Regions from separate parts of the Novosphingobium sp. BL-S-34 genome, predicted to be linked through region 3. Evidence: riboswitches for the same ligand, from Rfam matches in the RefSeq annotation. Region 3 holds a riboswitch; each other region holds the start of a gene.
What was found. A riboswitch is a leader RNA that binds a small molecule or an ion and turns the genes downstream of it on or off. The one in region 3 is predicted to bind cobalamin.

Region 1 (4,866 bases), on a different replicon from region 3:
CAATTGCAATAGTGAGCGAAAATGCGCAGGAAACGGCGCCCTGAGCCAGGGTGGTGCGGCCGTTTCACGCAACAGACCGGGCGCAGATTGCATCCTCCGGGTGCTCTCCCGAGGGTGGCTCACTGTCTCGCACGTCCGGATGACAGGCAAGCGTCGCAGGGTGCGAGTCGGCCCGGATGAGGGGCGGGCGGTCGCGGCATGGCTCTTTATAGAGAGCGTGGACGTACCGGCCGTGTCGTGCCTTTTTCCAAATGTTGCGGCTTGCAGATCCTGCGGGCGGTGCTTGCCGAGGAGCCCGGTTGCGGACACTGTCCGCGTTCGTGCCGATCGCTCCTCCGTGACGGGCCGCCACGGCCTCGTCGCGCAATCGCTGGACTGACTTGCTTGCTGAAACCGCCCGGAAAGCCGACCTCCAGCCCTTTCAGTCCCGGTTTCAGCCCGCGGGCGCGCCTGCGGAGTTTCCTGTTCGCGGGGCGCGGGCTGCGCTGGCTGGTGCGCGACGAGCACAATGCCCGGTTGCACCTGGCGGCCTCGCTGGGCGTGGTGGTCGCCGGGTTCTGGCTGGAGATTTCCGCCGCCGACTGGCGCTGACTCGTGCTGGCCATGGCCCTGGTATGGCTGGCGGAGGCGTTCAACACCGCGGTCGAGGGCCTGTGCGACCGCATCCATCCGGAGTTCGACCCCGCCATCGGCCGGATCAAGGATCTGGGGGCCGGCGGCGTGCTGGTCGCTTCGATCGCCGCGGCCCTGATCGGGGTGCTGACCCTGGGACCGCCCCTGCTGGCCCGCCTGTTCTAGCGACTGGCAGGGCCTGAAGGCGGCGGGTAGGGCCTGAAGGCGGTTGGCCGGTTTCAGTCGTTCCTGGCGATCCGTCCGGCGAAGGCGTCGGCCATGCGGCGGTCGAGCTGGCGGCAGATGGCGATCCAGCGGGTGCATTCGCCGTCGTTGCCCGCAAGCCGCGCGGCGGCGGCATGGGCGCGGGCGTGGGCGGCGGCGGACAGGCCATGGCGGGCGAAGTGGCGCAGCGCTTCAGCCAGGATGCGCTGGTGCGGCGTGTCCGTGGTCGCCGTCGCGACCGGCTCGCGGCGGAGGCCACCGCGCAGGCCGGCGCCGTTGTCGTTCACCGCGCAGAGCGAAACCGACGGGCACAGCGCTCGCACCATCACCGGGCAGGAGACGTCCCGGGCGGCGGAAAAGCGGATTGCCATGGTAAAGCGAGCCTCTTGTTGGAAACGCTCGGGGGCTTGGCGTCTCTCCCGGTATTATAGGATGAAGCCGCTAAGTCTTGGTGTGGGGCTATGGTTGCTGAAACCTTGCAGTCGTTCCCGTGACGAATTGATGAAAGCGCCGGATCGCTAAAGGCGCCAACTTGCCCTCAGCGGGCCTGCTCCTGACGCGGCTGGGCGATCCACTTGCCCGAATTGGCATATTCCGGCCGCACGCCCTGGGTCTCGGGCAAGTTGCTGGCCTTGTAGAGCGACTCGCCCCCGCGTTCCCGCACGTCGCTGGCATAGACGGGCGCGCGCTCCGCACCCGTGGAAGGGGTGGCGGAGGGCATGGCGGGCGAAGGCGCAGCGGCCTGCCCGGGGCGGAGCGCCTCGGCGGTGCCGAAGCTGCGCTGCACGGCCAGCGGGTCCAGCGCGGCGGTGGCGAGGGCCGAGGCGGCGGACTCGTCGCGGCGATGCGGGGCGGCCAGCGGCTCGCCGCCGAAATAAGCGAAGCGGAACGCGGCAGGGCGGCCCGCGGCGCCGTTGAAGGCATAGAAGCGATGAGCGCCGATCGTGGTCAGATAGTGCAGGCTCGGGGCCCAGTAGGGATTGACCTGGATCGTGTGATAATGCGTCGCCAGCCCGATCGGCGTATAGACTTCGCCGGACAGCGCGGCACGGGCGACGGATTCGGCACGCTGCCAGAAGAAGCGCTGCGGCGCGCGGGCCAGCGATCCGTCGCAGGCGAAGGAGAACTGGCAGCCGGTCGGCCGCTCCGAACCCTGATAGACGACGCCGCAGACGGTCTTGGGATAGGCCGGATGGGCCACGCGGTTGAGCACGACCTGGGCCACGGCGCGCTGGCCGCCGTCGGGCTCGCTGGCGGCTTCGTAATAGATCGCCGCCGTCAGGCACTGGAGCGCGCGGCTGCGGTCCACCCCGGAATTGTCGATCCGCAGGGCGCGGGCGACCGGGCCGGGGCCGCTGGTTCCGTCATCCGCGTCGGAATGGATGCCTTCGCCTATCTTGAGCACGGGCTGTTCGGCTTCGAGATAGTAATAGGCAGAGCCGGGGAAGCTGGCGCCGGCCTGCTCGAAGGGCATGGGCAGAACGGGCGCGCCGCCGGTTTCCGTCCCGGAGGCGGTGAGGCGGTCCCAGGCTTCGGCCGGGGCGAAGGAAGGCGCGGCGAAGGCAGGCAGGGCCACGGCGACGAGCGCGGCCGAGCCGAGCGTCCAGCGCCGCCGCCTGCGTTGCAGCCGCTTGCGTCCGCCGCGCACGAAATGGCCCTGGAAATCGCGGGGGCGCGGCTCCCAGGTTTCGGTGCAGGCAGGAAGGGCGGCAGCGGTCACTCGGGTCCTTTCGGCGCATCGTCGGCCAGCGCGGATTTCGCGTTCCATCGGGTCATCGCGCATCTTGCGCCTAACCTGCTTTGCCGGGCGCGGCATCCCTGGAAATCGGCGCGTCCCGAAGCGGTACAGCGGGCAGCGATAGGCTGAATCGCTTAAGAGTTTGTTTGCGATCTTCCCCGGCGATACCGCCGCGCCGCCCTTTGCGCCGCTTGCCAATCCCCCCACTGCCCAGTATCGGCACTCGCGACGTCATGGGTGGCCCGGAGCCGGGCCCCGGGTTTCGTGAAAAGGGAACCCTGGTGGGAATTTCGGCGCAAGTCCGAAGCTGCCCCCGCAACTGTAACCGGGGAGCGCCCCTGCCACGCTATGCCACTGGGTCACACCGGGAAGGCGGCAGGCGGCGCGAAGATTCGGGAGCCAGGAGACCTGCCTTTGACGGTCGTTCCGCAGCCGGGCGGGGTGTCCCGGCATGCAGCGAGCACGCGCATGAGGAAAAGCGCGCGTCTCCGCCATGGACGGCAAAGTCGTTCAGGTTGGAGGAATACGCGTGAAGTACCTGTTTCTGCTGGGGACGGCTCTTGCCGTCTCGACCCCCGCTTTCGCGGATGAAGCCGCAATCGATAGTATCGTCGTCACCGCGACGCGCACCGAAACCCCCACCAGCGAGATCGGCCAGTCCGTCTCGGTCATCACCCGCGAGGATATCGAGCGCACCCAGGCGGTCACCGCGACCGACATCCTGGCCCGCCTGCCGGGCGTGACGTTCGCCCAGTCGGGCGGTTTCGGCCAGCCGGCCAGCGTGTTCATCCGCGGCGCCGAGAACGCGCAGAGCCTTGTGCTGATCGACGGCGTGCGCATCAACGATCCCGGCGACGTGGGCGGCGGCTTCGACTTCGGCAGCCTGACCGTCGGCCAGTTTGACCGCATCGAAGTGGTGCGCGGATCGTCCGGCGTGCTCTGGGGCAGCCGCGCGATCGGCGGCGTCATCAACCTCATCACCGCGCGCCCGACCGAGCAGTGGACCGCGCGCGGCCAGGCCGAATACGGCTGGCGCGACCAGAAGCAGCTCGGCGCCTCGGCGGCGGGCAAGGTCGGTCCGGTGGGCCTGACGCTGGGCGGCAACTGGCTCAAGGGCGACGGCTACTCCGCTTTCGACGAGCGCCTCGGCGGCCAGGAGAAGGACGGCTTCGAGAGCAAGAGCGCCAACGCCCGCGCCGAAGTGGAGCTGGTGAGCGGTCTTTCCGCCGATGCCGGGACGTACTGGACCAAGGCCAATTACGATTACGACAACACCGGCGCCGATGCCCTGAACGTGGGCCTGAAGCGCGACACCGTGGGCTATGCCAACTTGCGCTACAAGGGGCTGGACGGCCGCCTCAGCGCGCGCCTGGGCTATGGCCTCACCGATACGCGCCGCATCTCGGACGATGCCGTCTTCGGTCCCTACACCACCAATGGCCGCGCCGACCGTTTCGAGGGTCAGGTCTCCTACACCCCCATCGACATGGCCAGCATTCTCGTCGGTGCCGAGACGGAGAAGCAGAAGTTCTCCGACAATTACGGCTCGAAGGATTCGACCTCGATCGACAGCTACTTCGGCATGCTGACCCTGCGCCCCGTCACCGGGCTGACGCTGAACGGCGGCCTGCGCTATGACGACAATTCGGACTTCGGCCACAAGACCACCTTCTCGGCCAACGGTGCCTGGGTGATCGGGGGCAGCGAGGAAGCGCCGATCCTGCGCGCCAGCTATGGAGAGGGCTTCAAGGCGCCGTCGCTCTACCAGCTCTATTCCAATTCCGGCTTCCGCGCGCTCGATCCCGAGACGTCGAAGTCGTGGGATGTCGGCGTGGAGCAGCCCTTTGCGGAAGGCCACGGCACGTTCTCGGTCACTTACTTCGACCGCAAGACGAAGAACCTGATCGATTACGACCTGACCGCCTTCAACTACTACAACGTCGGCCGCGCGCGGGCGAAGGGCGTGGAACTGGGCATGCAGGTGAGCGACTGGGAAGGCTTCGACATGAGCCTTTCGGCCACTTACCTCGACGCCACCAACGAGGTGACCGGCACGCGCCTCGCTCGCCGTCCCAAGACGAACCTCTATGCCAGCCTGGACAAGCACTGGTCGGACGGCTTCCGCCTCGGTGCGGACCTGCGCGTGGGCGGCGGTCGCTATGACGACATCGCCAATACCTACTACCTCGGCGGCAATGTCGTCGTCGGCCTGCGCGGCGCCTTCGACGTGACGCAGAACATCCAGGTCTACGGCCGTGTCGAGAACCTGTTCGACGAACACTACGAAGTGG
Region 2 (4,866 bases), on a different replicon from region 3:
AGTCTGGCGAGATCGTTGCCGAAGAGACGATGCAGTGGGGCGATCTGGGCAAGAAGTTCCAGCAGTCGACCTTCGGTGCGCACTTTGTGGAAGCGGCCGTGGACGCCTATACCGGCGAGACGCGGGTGCGACGCATGCTGGCGGTCTGCGCGGCCGGACGTATCCTCAATCCCAAGACGGCGCGCAGCCAGGTCATCGGCGCCATGACCATGGGCGTGGGCGGCGCGCTGATGGAGGAACTGGCGGTCGACAAGCGCTTCGGGTTCTTCGTCAATCACGACCTTGCCGGGTACGAAGTGCCGGTCCACGCCGACATTCCGCACCAGGACGTGGTTTTCCTCGACGAGGCGGACGACAAGGTCTCGCCGATGAAGGCCAAGGGCGTGGGCGAACTCGGGCTCTGCGGCGTCGGCGCGGCCGTGGCCAACGCGGTCTACAACGCCACGGGGGTGCGCGTGCGGGACTATCCGCTCACGCTGGACAAGCACCTTGCGAAACTGCCGGCTATCGCCTGAATCCCAGGTCGGCGGTTTGGCAGGTCAGCAGGTCGGCGATCAATTCCGGCGCCGAGGGGAAGTAGAAGTGCATGTAGCTGGCCGTGAGCGGTCCGTGGCGGAACAGGCGTTCGCCCGGCCGCCCGTCCGGCGTGACGGCGCTGACGGTGGGCAAAAGGGACGTTTCCAGCCGCGAATAGTGGAACGTGTGGCCCCGCGCGACATGACCGCCCAGTTCCATCTCCTGCATGCCCAGCGCTGCCAGCCGCCCTTGCATCACGGCCCGCGCAGGCAGCAGGCCGAGCAGGGCGGCACTGGCGCCGTCGGTGCTTTCGAGCCTCTCGGAGGCGTAAAGCATGCCGCCGCATTCGGCCAGGATCGGCCGCCCCGCCTGGAAGTGGGCGCGGATCGCCGCGATCATCGGGCGATTGGCGGAAAGAGCGTCCAGATGCAGCTCGGGATAGCCCCCGGGTAGCCACAAGCCGTCGCAAGGGGGCAGCACGGCATCGCGCAGCGGCGAGAAGAAGGCGAGCCGCGCCCCGGCCCGTTCCAGAAATGCGAGGTTGGCGGGATAGATGAAGCCGAAGGCCTCGTCGCGGGCAATGGCGATGCGGCGGCCTGACAGCGCGGAGGGCGGCGCTTCGGCGGCTTCCGGGGCGGGGAAGGGCACCGGCTCGGGCAGCCAGAGCGCGGTTTCCGGCAGACTGTCGGCGGCGCGGTCTATGCGCGCCTCGATATCCGCCACCTCCCCGGCCTGCACCAGTCCGAGGTGCCGTTCGGGCAGGCCGAGCCCGGCATCGCGCCGCAGGGTGCCAAGCCATTCCACCCCGCCCGGCATGCCGCGCTCCAGCAGTTCGGCATGGCGCGCGCTGCCGACGCGGTTGGCCAGCACGGCGGCCAGGGTCACGTCCGCGCGGTAGGTGGAAAGGCCGTGGACCAGCGCACCGAACGTCTGCGCCATCGAGGCGCCGTCGATCACCGCCATGACCGGCAGACCGAACAGGCGGGCGATGTCGGCGGAGGAGGGGGTGCCGTCGAACAGGCCCATTGCCCCTTCGACAAGGATCAGGTCGGCGTCCCGCGCGGCCTCGTGCAGCAAGGCGCGGCATTCCCGCTCTCCGCACATGAACAGGTCGAGCTGGTGGACGGGCGCGCCGCTGGCCCTTTCCAGCACCATCGGGTCCAGGAAGTCCGGCCCGCACTTGAACACCCGCACTTTGCGCCCGGCGCGGCGGTGGCGGCGGGCCAGCGCGGCGGTGACGAGGGTCTTGCCCTGTCCCGACGAGGGCGCGGTGACCAGCAGGGCGGGGCAGGCCGTCATGCGGGCAGGCACGAATATCGTCCGGACGGAGCGGTATCCGAAAGGCGGAAGGGGCAGGGCGGCATGGCGGTTCGATCCTCCTGGGCGCAAGTACGGCTTGTCGTCTCGCGAAAGACCGGGTCCGCGGGGAGCAGCGCTCCGCATCGGGCATGGCCCCCGTCCGCCCGGTACATCCCGCCCGCGCGAAGGATCGACGGCTGGGGGCCGGTTTCCTGACTTCCTGGGCCCGATTTCTCGGAATCGGCGCGCCTTCCGCCGCCTTCTCGGCACCGCGCGGTGCCAATGGCGTGCTGGCGGGGCGCATCCCCGGTTACAGTTGCGGGAGCAGTGCCGGATTCCAGCGGGATTACCCCTCTGGCCCGGACTTCCCGATTAAGCCCTTGCGGGCCCCCCTGGCCCGGCGGGCCTATGGCACTTCGCCAGAGAGCGCAAGCGCGGGCAGGACACGCGCAAGCGCCGGGCTCTTGCACGCGGCACCCCACCGGGATAGGGGCGCTCCAGCGACAGGTTCCCCGCAAGGGGATCAAAAGGGAACGCGGGTGAATGCCCGGGCTGCCCCTGCAACTGTAAGCGGCGAGCCGTGCGGCCAATTCGCCATTGGGGGTGCAAGTCCCTGAGAAGGCGGCCGAAACGGCACTGACCCGTGAGCCAGGAGACCTGCCTGACGCCGTCGTTCTTCGACCGGACAGGGTGAGCCGGGCGAACGGGGCCATTCCTCGCGCAACGACAGCCATTGCCGTGCCGGCACGCGCCGCGCGGGAGGGGGCGTCGTCCGCTGCATGGGCGGCAGAGGCCCTGCCTTTCGCATGCGTGCCGACCCGGCCGGGTCGATGCTCGTGCGAAGGACATGCCGTGAACTGCCGAATTCCCGCCGCCAGCCCCCTGGCTCTCGCGCTAGCCCTTGCAGGGGCGCTGCACCCGCTCGCGGCCCTGGCCGAGGAGGCCGATGCAGTGCCTCTGGACGAACGCATCGTGGTCACCGTCCTGCGCACGCCCGTTGCGGCCGACCGGGTGGCCGATACCGTCACCGTGCTCGACGAGGCGCAGATCGTTGCGGCCCAGCCGATCGCGCTGACCGATGTGCTGCTGCGCACGCCCGGCATCAGCATGTCGCGCAACGGCGGTTATGGCACCACCACGTCGCTGCGCATTCGCGGTGCCGATGCCGGGCAGACGGTGATGGTGATCGACGGGATGCGCCTGTCGGACGCCTCATCGACGGCGGGAGGCTATGGCTTTGCCAATTTCCTGGTCGACGATGCCGATCGCGTCGAGATCCTGCGCGGTCCGCAATCGATCCTCTGGGGCAGCGATGCCATCGGCGGTGTCGTCAACGTCCGCACCCGCCGCGCGGCCGCGCCGCTGGAAGGCAGCTTCGCGGTGGAAGCAGGAACCCATGACACCGTCTCGGCCCGCGTGGGTCTTGGCGGCACCTCCGAGGCCGTCGACTGGCGCATTGCCGCCTCGCGCTTCGCCACGGACGGCATCTCCGCGCGCGCGAATGGCACGGAGGACGACGGCTACCGGCGCAGCGCGGCCAGCGGCACGATGACTTACCGCGTCGCGCCTGGCATCTCGCTGGATCTGCGCGGCTACTGGTCGGATTCCCGGAACGCGTTCGACGGTACCTCCGGCGACTCCCTGGCCTATGGGTGGACGCGCGAATGGTCGGGCTATGCCGGGGTGAACTTCGCGCTGCTGGACGGCCGGCTGGCGAACCGCGTGGCCGTGCTCCAGACCGAGACCGACCGCGAGAACTTCGACCCCGCACGGCAAGTCCGCCAACTGACGTTCGACGCCCATGGCCGCGTGCGCCGTTTCGAGTACCAGGGCACCTACACGTTCAGCGAGGCCATCCAGGCCGTGTTCGGCGCCGAGCGCGAGGAACAGCGGATGACCACCGCCTCGCCCGCGAACAGCACCGCGGCTTATGCCCTCGTGCCCAGCCGGGCGAATACCGAGAGCGTCTACGGCGAACTGCGCGTGACCCCGCTCACCGGGCTGACGCTCAATGGCGGCGCGCGCTACGATCACCAGTCGCGCTTCGGCGGCAACACGGTGTTCAGCGCGGGCGCGGTCTACACCCCCAATGGCGGCGCCACGATACTGCGTGCCAGTTATGACGAGGGTTTCAAGGCGCCCTCGCTCTATCAGCTGTTCAGCATGTACGGCGTGGCCGATCTCAAGCCGGAGAAGGCGAAAGGCTGGGAACTGGGCGCCGAGCAGGGCTTCGGCGAAGCCTTACGCCTGTCGGCGACCTGGTTCGAGCGCGATACCGACAACCTGATCGACTTTGCCTACTGCCCCACCAGCGGCACCCTGCCGGACATCTGCTACGTTCCCGGCACGGGCACCTCGCGCTTCGGCTACTATGCCAACGTCAAGGCCAGCCATGCCCGCGGGCTGGAACTCGCCGCGTCGGCCACATGGGGCGTCCTCTTCGCCCAGGGCAACTACAGCTGGATCGCGGCAGAGGATCGCACGCAAGGCAGCGGCACTTACGGCCGCCAGCTCCAGCGCGTGCCGCGTCATCTCGCCAATGCCGAGCTGGGCGTGGCGCTGCCGCAGGGCCTGCGCGCCAGCCTGGCCGCGCGCTATTCGGGTGAAAGCTTCAATGCGGCGACCGGCACCGCCACGCTGGACGACTACTGGCTGGTGGATGTGCGCGCGCAGTGGCAGGTCATGGAAGGCCTGATTCTTCAAGGACGTATCGAAAACGTGGGCGATCAGAAGTACGAAACCGTGAGCGGCTACGGCACGCTTGGCCGCACCGTCTATTTCGGACTGAGGAGCCGGTTCTGATGCTGCTTCCAGTCGAACCCGGCCCGTCCGTGGTCGTGTGCAACACCTGCCGCCATTCCGCCGAAGTCCGCGAGGACGAGGACGGTCGGCGCGGCGGTGCGGTCCTGGCAGAGGCCATGCGCGCGGCGCAGGCTGCCGATCCCGCGCTCCAGGGCGTGGCGGTGCAGGAAATGCCCTGCCTCTTCGCCTGCCAGCGCCATTGCACCGTGGCGATCCGGGCGCCGGGCAAGCTGGGCTATGTGCTCGGCG
Region 3 (4,866 bases):
GGCCCGCGCGCGGCGCCACCCGGGCGACATAAGGGCCGTAGCCGATCACGTCGGTGGCGGCATCCAGGGCCGCAGAGGCCTCGGGCGTGACGAGCGCCTCGTCGCCCGGCCCCAGCCCGGCGATGGCGAGCCAGCCGCTCATGGCCGGCGCCCCTGTCCGTGGATCAGCAGGATCGAGAAGTAGGGCGTCACGGCTTCCGCCTCGGCGAGCGGCGTCACCCGCTGCTCGGCCATCGCGGCATGCTCCACCAGCCAGGCCTCCCCCTCGCGCCCGGCAGCGATGACGGCGCGGCGCAGCTTGGCCAGGTTGCGGCCGATCTTCATGACCACGAGCGCGTCGGTATCGCGAATGCGCCGCGCCAGATCTGCCTCCGGTAGCGTGGCGGTGAGGACGGTGAGGACATCGTCGCCCCAGGTCATCGGCGCGCCGCATGCCGTCCAGGCGCCCGACATTCCGGTGATCCCCGGCACGACGGCGACCGGCACCGGTGCCGGCCCTGCATGGCCCCCTGCTTCGGCCAGGCGGGTATAGAGGTGCATGAACGAGCCGTAGAAGAAGGGGTCGCCCTCGCAGAGCACCACGACATCCTCGCCCTCGCGGACGAGCTTCGCCAGTTGCTCGGTCCAGCTTGCGTAGAAGCGGGAAAGGCAGGCGTTGTAGCGCGGGTCTCCCAGCGGAATCTCCGTGGTCACCGGATATTCCATCGCATGCTCGACGACATCGGCGCGGAGCATGCCCTCGACGATCCGCCGCGCCTGACCGGGCCGGCCGGCCTTGCGGAAATAGGCGACATGCCTGGCTCCGCGCACCAATCGGTCGGCGCGAACGCTCAGCAGGTCCTGCGCGCCGGGGCCCAGTCCGACGCCGTGTACGGTTCCCACGCTCATTCCGCGCTGCTCGCGATGGCGTTGACCGCGGCCACGGTGATCGCGCTGCCGCCCAGCCTTCCTTCGACGATGCAGCAGGGCACCGGGCAGGCATCCCAGAGGGCGGCCTTGGACTCGGCCGCCCCCACGAAGCCGACGGGACAGCCAATGATCGCTGCCGGGCGCGGGCAATCGGGGTCCTCCAGCATGTCGAGCAAGTGGAACAGCGCGGTGGGCGCATTGCCGATGGCCACCACGGCCCCGCCAAGGTGCGGCGGCCAGAGTTCGAGCGCCGCCGCCGAGCGGGTATTGGCCATCGCCTGCGCCATTTGCGGGACTTGCGGATCCTGGAGCGTGCAGATCACCGCATTGTCCGCGGGAAGCCGGGCGCGAGTGATCCCTTCGCCCACCATGCGCGCATCGCACAGGATCGGCGCACCCGCCTCCAGCGCCGCCATCGCCGCGCGGGCGAATCCGGGCGAGAAGCGGATGTGCCGCGCCAGCTCCACCAGCCCCGAGGCGTGGATCATGCGGACCGCGATGCGCTCCTCGTCAGCGGGAAAGGCGGCGAGGTCCGCCTCGGCGCGGATCGTCGCAAACGACTGGCGATAGATGGCCGCGCCATCCTTTTCGTAGATATGCGCCATTCATGAGGCTCCGAAATGAGCAAGGACATGGTCGGGAGAAAGGCCGCCCAGCGTCGGCGGGTCGCCCGCGCGGCCACGGAGGGCGAGGTCGAAGACGCCGTCGCGCCCGGTCAGGACCACGTCGCTCGGTCGTGCGCGCGCGCAGCCTTTCGCGCAGCCGGAAACGTGCAGGCGCCCGGACACATGCGGCGCCAACCGGCGCGCCAGTTCGCGCGTTTCGACCGTCGCCTGCGGGCATGTCGGCGCGCCCGGACAGGCATCGGCGCGCAGCAGCGGGTCGCCGGGATCGCGAATGAAGCCGTCCACCGGCTCTCGCACCTCGGATTCGGCCAGAAGCTGCCGCCAAGACGTAACGCGAAGCGCCGCAGCGCCGGTCGCTGCCATCAGCCGCACCATTGCCTCCCCCTCGATCCGCCCGAACGGCACCCCGTAGCCATGCGGCGCAGCGGCTCCGACGGCGGGACGGCCATCCCCCCGCGCCCATTGTGGAAGAGCGGCCGTGTGGCGCCAGGCCCGGCGGGCAGCGGCGCCGCCTGTCTCCACGAACCAGTGCGCGAGCGCGATCAGGCGGTCTGTGGCCTCTTCCGGCAGGATGGAAACCCCGCTCTCGCGCCCGTCGAGGCGGAGCAGCAGGCCGCCGGCTTCCGCGCGCTCGATGCGGAAATCCGCAGGGCTGTCCAGCAGCGTGGCGACGGGGCCGGCATCGACCGCGATGCCCATCTTTCCGGGCAATTCGGGCAACTCGCCCAGACGGCCCAGGAGTTCTTCCGCGATCCGCGCGGTATCGTCCCCGCGATCCCAGCCGGGTGCGACAAGGAGGTTGCGCCGCCCCTCCAGAGCAGCGTCGGAATCGACCAGGCCCCGGTCGACCAGGGCGCGCAGCAGATCCTGCCAGCCCTGCTCGCGGACACCGCGGATCTGGAGATTGGCGCGATTGGTGATGTCTATCGCACCGCTGCCGAAACGGCGCGCCAGATCAGCAAGCACCGCGATCTCGGCCGCGGTCAGGCGCGCCAGCCGGGGCTTCACGCGCACGATCAGCCCGTCTCCGGCCATCATCGGACGCCAGGCATCCGGGCACCATCCGCGCAAGGCGAAGCCTGTCATCGGGACGCGCGTTTCATCCTGCCCCACGGCATCATCCTCTCGCGCGCAGCGACGATGACCGGGGCTTGCCGACGGGCGTCGGTCCGCACGCAACGACGGGCGGGCGCGATGAACGCCCGTCCTGCGCGCCGATGCAGCCCCAGCCGCACGGCTTCGTCGCTCACGCGGAGTACCGAGCCTTGGCCTATCCCTGGGCCAGGGCAAGAGCGACCGATGCGCCGGCAGGTCTCCTGGCTTGCGGGTCAAAGCGCGATGCTCGGCCTTCCCGGTCCGTGGCGCCGGGCGCCCGCGATCCAGTGGCCGGCTCCCCGGGGGAAGCCACGGCATCTTGCTCACCGCTCACAGTTGCAGGGACAGCCGCGGATTCGAGGGACGAACCCTCTCACCGCGTTCCCTATTAAGCCTCGTTCGAGGCACCGGCGCGATCTTGCCCGCCGATCCTGACGGATCGGGCGGGCACCGGGGCGCTAACGCAGGAAATGCCGATCCGCAAGTCTCATGGAGCCACGTCCAAACAGGGACGCGCGCCGGGAACGTGGTTAGAGACCCCCGGTCAGCGGTAGCTCAGCTTCGGGAAGAAATCTCCGCGCCCCTCGGGCAGCAGGTCCAGCAAGCCCCAGACCGGGTCCAAAGCATCCAGCGAGCGATGGTGCTGGTCCGGCTCCTCCGGGGCGTAGAGCAGTTCGCCGCCCCAAAAATGCCGAACCTCGCCGCCGTCCTTACGGAAGACATTGATCATCGGCTCGTCCCAGTCCTTTCCGTCCTCGTACCCGCGCTCCTGGCGCATGGCGGGGGTTACGCCGGCCGTGTTGCCGAAATAGTCCCGTGTGTAGCTGCTGCCTTCGGCCGAGAGGAACCGGAGATGCGGCCAGCGGCGCTCACGCGCCCAGGCCACCAGACGGGCCAAAGGCGAACGGGCGACGACGTAGAACGCCGCAGCCTGCGGGACATGCCGTGCGGCCCCGTCCAGCCCGTCGAGCAGATGCGTGCAACCGGTGCAAGGCTCGTCGCGCTCGGGACCGAACATGTAGCTGTAGAGGATCAGGCTGGGCTTCCCCGCGAACAATTCCGACAGCCGCACCTGCTCCGGGCGCTGATGATCCCCGACGCGTTCGAAGACGTAGTCCTCCTTGATCGTCCCGCCGGGGGGCAGCGCCCGGCGCATCGCCGCAACCGTTTCCGTCTGGCGGCGCAGGTCCATTTCGGCATCGAGCAGTTCGTTGCGCGCGCGGCGGTATTCGGCGCTTTCGTTGGGAAAACTGAGATGTTCCATGATCGGGCTCCTCCCTCCGGTTGCTCCCCTGACGCTCGCAGCCTGAACGCCCGAACGAAGGCATGAGTTCACGCAAAGGAGCGGCAAATCGCCGCCCCCTTCCGGCAACGCGGCAAGCCCCTGACGCAAGGCGATATTCCGACCCCGTGCTGTCATGATCCGGGGCTAGTCGCGCAAGGGACACACCCTGCCGCCCCGCCAGGAGGCGGGATCATGGCCGCAGCGCCGCGCTTCTGCACGGGGTACGCTGCCCGCGATCCCTGCCTTAAGCCCGGAGATTACCGCGATGAACCACCACCCGGCCGAAACCACCCTGTCCCGCCGCGGCATGCTCCTTGCCGGCGCTGGGGCAGGCGCCGCCACGCTTCTCGGCCAGGGCCCCGCACTGGCGGCGCCGCAGAATTCGGTCGCGCATACTGGAGGCGCGCGCAAGAAGCCGCTGGTGATCGGCCACCGCGGCTGCTCGGCGCTGCGGCCAGAGCACACCCTGGCGTCCTACGCCAAGGCCATCGACCAGGGCGCGGACTTCGTGGAGCCGGATCTCGTCTCGACCAAGGACGGTGCCCTGATCGCCCGGCATGAGAACAACATCGCCGAAACTACCAATGTCGCGGAGCATCCCGAATTCGCCCAGCGCCGCACGACCAAGGTGATCGACGGGGAAAAGGTCACCGGCTGGTTCACCGAGGATTTCACCCTCGCAGAGATCAAGACCCTGCGCGCAGTCGAACGGCTCGGCGCCATGCGCCCCGAAAGCAAGAGCTACGACGGCCAGTTCCAACTGCTCACGCTTGAGGAAATCGCGGACTTCGTGGCCGCGGAATCCGCCGCACGCGGCCGCAAGATCGGCCTCATTCCCGAGATCAAGCACTCCACCTATTTCGCCGGGATCGGCCTGCCGCAAGAACAGCGCTTCCTCGACCGCGTGGCCGCTAGCCATTATCTCTCGACCGCCCCGGTGATCGTCCAGAG
Region 4 (4,866 bases), 690 kb from region 3:
ATCGCGTAGTAGCCGGAGGAGAAGCCGATCAGCCCGGTCATGCCCACGTCGTAGGGATTGTCGTACTCGACGTGCTCCTTGCCTTTCAGCGCGTGGACGATCGGCGCCTTGAGCTTTTCCGCCAGCGCCAGGAGTTCGTCGTGTGCGCCTTCGCAGCCCGAGCCGCAGAGCAGGGTCACGCGCTTGTCCGGCTCCAGCATGGCCGCCAAGGCATCGAGCTGCGCCTCTTCGGGCACGACCACCGGCGGCTTGGGCAGCAGGCCCAGCGGCTTGGGCCAGGCCTCGTTGGCGGCGGGCTTCAGCGCCACGTCTCCGGGGATGACCAGGACGGAGACGCCCCGCTCGCCGATGGCGGTGCGGATCGCGATTTCCAGGCTGCGCGGCATCTGCGAAGGATCGGAAACCAGCTCGCAGTAATGGCTGCACTCGCGGAACAGCTCCTGCGGATGGGTTTCCTGGAAATAGCCCGAGCCGATCTCGGGCGAAGGGATCTGGGCGGCGATGGCCAGCACCGGCACGCGGGAGCGGTGGCAGTCGAACAGGCCGTTGACGAGGTGCAGGTTGCCCGGCCCGCAGCTTCCCGCGCAGACCGCGATGCTGCCGGTCAGATGAGCCTCGGCGCCGGCGGCGAAGGCGGCCACTTCCTCGTGGCGAACATGGATCCATTCGATCCGGCCATGGGCGCGGATGGCATCGGTCAGCCCGTTGAGGCTGTCACCGACCACACCGTAGACTCGTTTGACACCGGCGGCTTCCAGCGTGGCAATGAATTGTTCGGCAACGTTCCTGGCCATGTTTCACCTCGTGTCGGGACATCGAATGGGGCACCGAAGGGTTCAAACCCCTCTCCCGGCGAAGGGTGCCACGAAGCTGACAGTTTTCGGCGCCTGCGCAACCATGCCAAGGTATGACGTGCCGTTCCCTCCGCCCCATTGGGCTTTTTCGGGGATTTTTCGCCGGGACGTGCGGGACTTGCGCCTTGCCGGGAAACCAAACGGCCCGTCGGCGCTTAGGCCCACATGGATGCAGCGGCGCAGATCGATGTGCAGGACCATGCACGGGAAGAGACGGGGCATCGCCCCCCGGGCAAGCGGCCGGATCGCACCCGTCTGCTGCGCATCCTGCGCAATGTGCTGATCGCGATCGTCGCGCTGGTATTCGCGGCCTGGCTGGTCCTCTTCATCACCAAGGGCCGGTTCCTGAAGCACCCCTTCGAACGCATCGCCAGCTCGGCCGCCGGGCGGCAGGTGCGGGTGGGCGGAGACTTCCAGCTCTTCTTCGCACCGCTGCGCATCAAGTTCCTGGCCGATGGCCTGAGCGTCTCCAACCCGGAATGGGCGGGCCGCCCGCAGATGTTCGCCGCCCGCCATATCGAGGCGCGGATCGCCCCGCTTTCCTTGCTGTTCGGCCGTCGCCACGTGCATACGCTGGACCTTCAGGGCGGCGCCGTGGACCTCGAATGGGACAAGGCCCATGGCCGCAACAGCTGGACTTTCGGCAGCGGCGGCGGGGGCAAGCCCTTCGAGTTCCCCCGGATCGACCGCGCCACCATATCGGACACCCGCGTCCGCTATCTCGACCCGCAGATGCCGCTGCTTGCCAATCTCGTGGTCGATCCCGTCACTTCCACCGATGCGAAGATCGGCAAGGCTGTCTCGCTGCGCGGCGACGGCACCTTGCGCAGCACCCCGTTCCGCGTGAGCGCCCGGCTGCTCTCCCCCGACGCCACCGTCAATCGCGGCAGCAACGCGCTGGAACTCACGGCCTGGGCGGCGAACAACCAGGTCGACGTCTCGGGCACCCTCCCCTCCATCGCCGATTTCGAGGACGTGCCGCTCAAGGTCCGCGCCCGCGGGCGCGACTTGTCCGAACTGCTGGGCATCATCGACGTCGCCATTCCCCAGACCCGCCGCTACGCACTGAAAGCGCAGCTGGTGAAGGACGGGGAGACCTATCGCTTCACCGGCATGACCGGCACGTTCGGCCAGTCCGACCTTTCGGGCAAGCTGACGGTGACCAATGCCGAGCGGCTGCGGCTGGATGCCGTGCTGGCGACCAGGCGGCTGGACATCGTCGATGCCGCGCCGTTCATCGGCTACAACCCGGACATCGTGGCATCGAAAGGCGCCGTGGCCGCAGCCGCCGCCACCGGGGCGGGCGCCCAGCGCGTCCTGCCGGACGCCGCCCTGCCGGTGGAGACGATGCAGCGCTTCGACGCCGGGCTGGACTGGAAGGTCGGCGTGGTCCGCTCACGCAATGTGCCGGTGCAGAACATCGCCCTGAAGCTCTCGCTCGACCGGGGACGACTGGCCCTGTCGCCGCTGACATTCTCGATGGCGCGCGGCGATGTCGCCTCGGACCTGGTGTTCGACACGCGTCAGCGCCCCTCGGCCGTAAGCTACGACATTCGCCTCAAGTCCACGCCGATGGGCCGTCTGCTGGCCGGCTACGGCGTGGTGGAATCAGGCACGACCGGCACGATCGGCGGCCGCATCAAGCTGGAAGGCCGCGGCGACACGATCCACGATTCGCTCGCTTCGGCATCGGGCCGGATCGCCTTCATCATGCCCCGCGGTACGTTCTGGACGCGCAACGTGCAGCTGGCCGAGCTGGACCTCGGCACGTTCGCCTCCAAGATGTTCGAGGGCAAGCTGAAGAAGCCCGTTCAGCTCAACTGCGGCCTGGTGGCCTTCACGGTGCGAGGCGGCACGGCGGCGGCCGACCCGATCCTGATCGACACGTCGAAGAACGTCATCACCGGGCGCGGCGGCTTCAGCTTCGACACCGAGGCGCTCGACATGGGATTCCGCGCGGATGGCAAGAAGTTCAGCCTGTTTTCCGGGCAGTCGCCCGTCGGCATCGGCGGCCGCTTCGCCAATCCCTCCCTCCAAGTGATCAGCCCGCAATTGCTCGGCCGCGCCGGAGTGGGTCTTGGACTGGCCGTGGCGGCGACGCCGGTGGCGGGGCTACTCGCCTTTGTGGACGTGGGGGATGCCAAGTCCGCCGCCTGCGGCCCGGTGCTGTCGGGCGCCAATGCGCAGTCCCAGCGCACCGCCAAGGGCAAGCCGCGCGACGACGTCGGCTCCGGCCGTCCCGACAAGAACGACTGAGTTTCCTCCGCCGCGATAGCTCCGGCCGGAACGGACGTGAACCGGAACGGGCGCGCTCCGGCCGGCTTCGCCCACACGAACACATCCCGCTTGCACAGGGCGCACGCCCCGGCTAGCTCATCGCGTCCGCCATTTCCGCAAGGATGGCGGGCAATGATCGCGCTGGTGCCTCGAAAGAGGCTTAATAGGGAACACGGTGAGAGAGGCTTCCTCTTGAAACCGAGGCTGTCCCTGCAACTGTAAGCGGTGAGCGCGATGCACATCACGCGGCCGGGCAATGCCCCCTGCCGCAGCCACTGGGCCGGACGCTAAATCCTGCGAGGCCTGGGAAGGCCGTGCATCGAGCGATGACCCGTGAGCCAGGAGACCTGCCAGCGTACGGTCGCTCTTGCTTTGGTCCAGGGGATGGCCGGGGCACGGTGATTTTTCCGTCTGAGCGACGAACCAGCGGCAAGGGCCGCACGGTGCGCTGAGCGGTCGTCCCGAATCCGGGCGCCCGGCCGGTCGACGCGCCGGTCGTTCGCGGGCCTGGGTTCGCGAGCGGCAGACCCTTGCCAAAAGCTCGCTTGGCGCCCGGCAGGGGAATGAAATGAAGATCGCAACCGTTTCGCACGCGGCGCTTGCCGCGGTGCTGACTCTCGCCTGCGCCGCGCAGGCCCGGGCCGCGGATGGCGGGAAGGTCGAAGGCCGGAAGGTCGAAGGCCGGGAGGCCGATGCCGCAGAGGCGGATGGCCCTTCGATCGTCGTCACCGGACAGAGCCTGGAAGAGACGCTGCCGCAGGAACTCTCCCGCTACGGCAACGACGTCGTCACCGTCGATGAACGGCAGATCCGCAACAGCGGCGCGGTGGACGTGACCAAGGCGCTGGACCAGGTACCGGGCCTCTACGTGCGCGGCCGCAATGGCCCGTTCACTTACGTAGACGTCTCGCTGCAGGGTTCGCGCACGCAGGACGTGCTCTGGACGATGGACGGCATCCGCCTCAACAACCGCCTGTACGGCAGCACCTCGCCCAACGACACGCTGCCCGCCAGCATGATCGAGCGGATCGAGGTCCTGCGCGGCGGAGAGAGCTTGTTCTACGGCACCCAGGCTTCGGCCGGAGTGATCAACGTGGTGACGCGCAGCTTTTCCGACGATCCGGGCGGCCAGGTCAATGCCTCGGTCGACAGCTGGGGCGGCACGACCCTGGACGGCTATGCGCGCGGCGCCCTGGGCGACCACCGCTTCGTGGCTTATGCCTCGCACAATCGCTCGGAAGGCTACCTGCCCTACAGCGCCTATCAGCCCAGCCTCACCGACCGGCACCTCGGCTACGACTTGTGGTCGGCCGGGCTCAAGTACCAGTACGGGCTGGCGCCGGATCTCGCGCTCAACGCGCAGTACCAGCATACCGAGGCGAAGCTCGACAACCTTGCCCCCACCCGCATTCGCGAGAGCCGCAATGACCGGAACGAGGAAGTGGCCAGCCTGCGGCTCGACTACACCGGCAGCGACACTGTGCAGTTCTTCCTGAAAGGCTATTTCCACGACTGGAAGACCGCCTACATCCAGATCCGCAATTCGCTGCCCGACCATCAGCCCCAGGTGATCTACCCCGCCGGCACCTTCTGGGGCTACCGCGACTGGGGCGGCAGCGCGGTGATGAAGCTGCATCTGCACCCCGGCCTGGAATACCTGCTGGGCTACGACTTCCAGAACTTCAGCGGCCGGGACGACGTGCTGCTGATCGCGCCGACCAGCGAGCAGGTCCAC

Region 1: another riboswitch for cobalamin. It lies ahead of AC1VV3_RS14060 (TonB-dependent receptor domain-containing protein); the one in region 3 lies ahead of AC1VV3_RS19930 (cobalamin biosynthesis protein CobG).
Region 2: another riboswitch for cobalamin. It lies ahead of AC1VV3_RS12825 (TonB-dependent receptor plug domain-containing protein); the one in region 3 lies ahead of AC1VV3_RS19930 (cobalamin biosynthesis protein CobG).
Region 4: another riboswitch for cobalamin. It lies ahead of AC1VV3_RS22780 (TonB-dependent receptor plug domain-containing protein); the one in region 3 lies ahead of AC1VV3_RS19930 (cobalamin biosynthesis protein CobG).

Annotation. Positions count from the first base shown of each region.
Region 1 is NZ_CM166472.1:2,948,324-2,953,189, forward strand. It holds partial or broken gene AC1VV3_RS14045 (diacylglycerol kinase family protein) at 385-798, shown strand; gene AC1VV3_RS14050 (hypothetical protein) at 852-1,208, opposite strand; gene AC1VV3_RS14055 (cell wall hydrolase) at 1,376-2,557, opposite strand; cobalamin riboswitch at 2,794-3,005, shown strand; gene AC1VV3_RS14060 (TonB-dependent receptor domain-containing protein) at 3,105-4,866, shown strand, end outside.
Region 2 is NZ_CM166472.1:2,672,544-2,677,409, forward strand. It holds gene paoC (aldehyde oxidoreductase molybdenum-binding subunit PaoC) at 1-515, shown strand, start outside; gene AC1VV3_RS12820 (cobyrinic acid a,c-diamide synthase CobB) at 505-1,827, opposite strand; cobalamin riboswitch at 2,001-2,224, opposite strand; cobalamin riboswitch at 2,304-2,494, shown strand; gene AC1VV3_RS12825 (TonB-dependent receptor plug domain-containing protein) at 2,668-4,617, shown strand; gene AC1VV3_RS12830 (DUF1636 domain-containing protein) at 4,617-4,866, shown strand, end outside.
Region 3 is NZ_CM166473.1:1,385,572-1,390,437, forward strand. It holds gene cobJ (precorrin-3B C(17)-methyltransferase) at 1-142, opposite strand, end outside; gene cobI (precorrin-2 C(20)-methyltransferase) at 139-888, opposite strand; gene AC1VV3_RS19925 (precorrin-8X methylmutase) at 885-1,514, opposite strand; gene AC1VV3_RS19930 (cobalamin biosynthesis protein CobG) at 1,515-2,648, opposite strand; cobalamin riboswitch at 2,825-3,052, opposite strand; gene AC1VV3_RS19935 (DUF899 family protein) at 3,175-3,894, opposite strand; gene AC1VV3_RS19940 (glycerophosphodiester phosphodiesterase) at 4,181-4,866, shown strand, end outside.
Region 4 is NZ_CM166473.1:2,071,860-2,076,725, reverse strand. It holds gene poxB (ubiquinone-dependent pyruvate dehydrogenase) at 1-794, opposite strand, end outside; gene AC1VV3_RS22785 (AsmA family protein) at 1,020-3,110, shown strand; cobalamin riboswitch at 3,259-3,500, shown strand; gene AC1VV3_RS22780 (TonB-dependent receptor plug domain-containing protein) at 3,700-4,866, shown strand, end outside.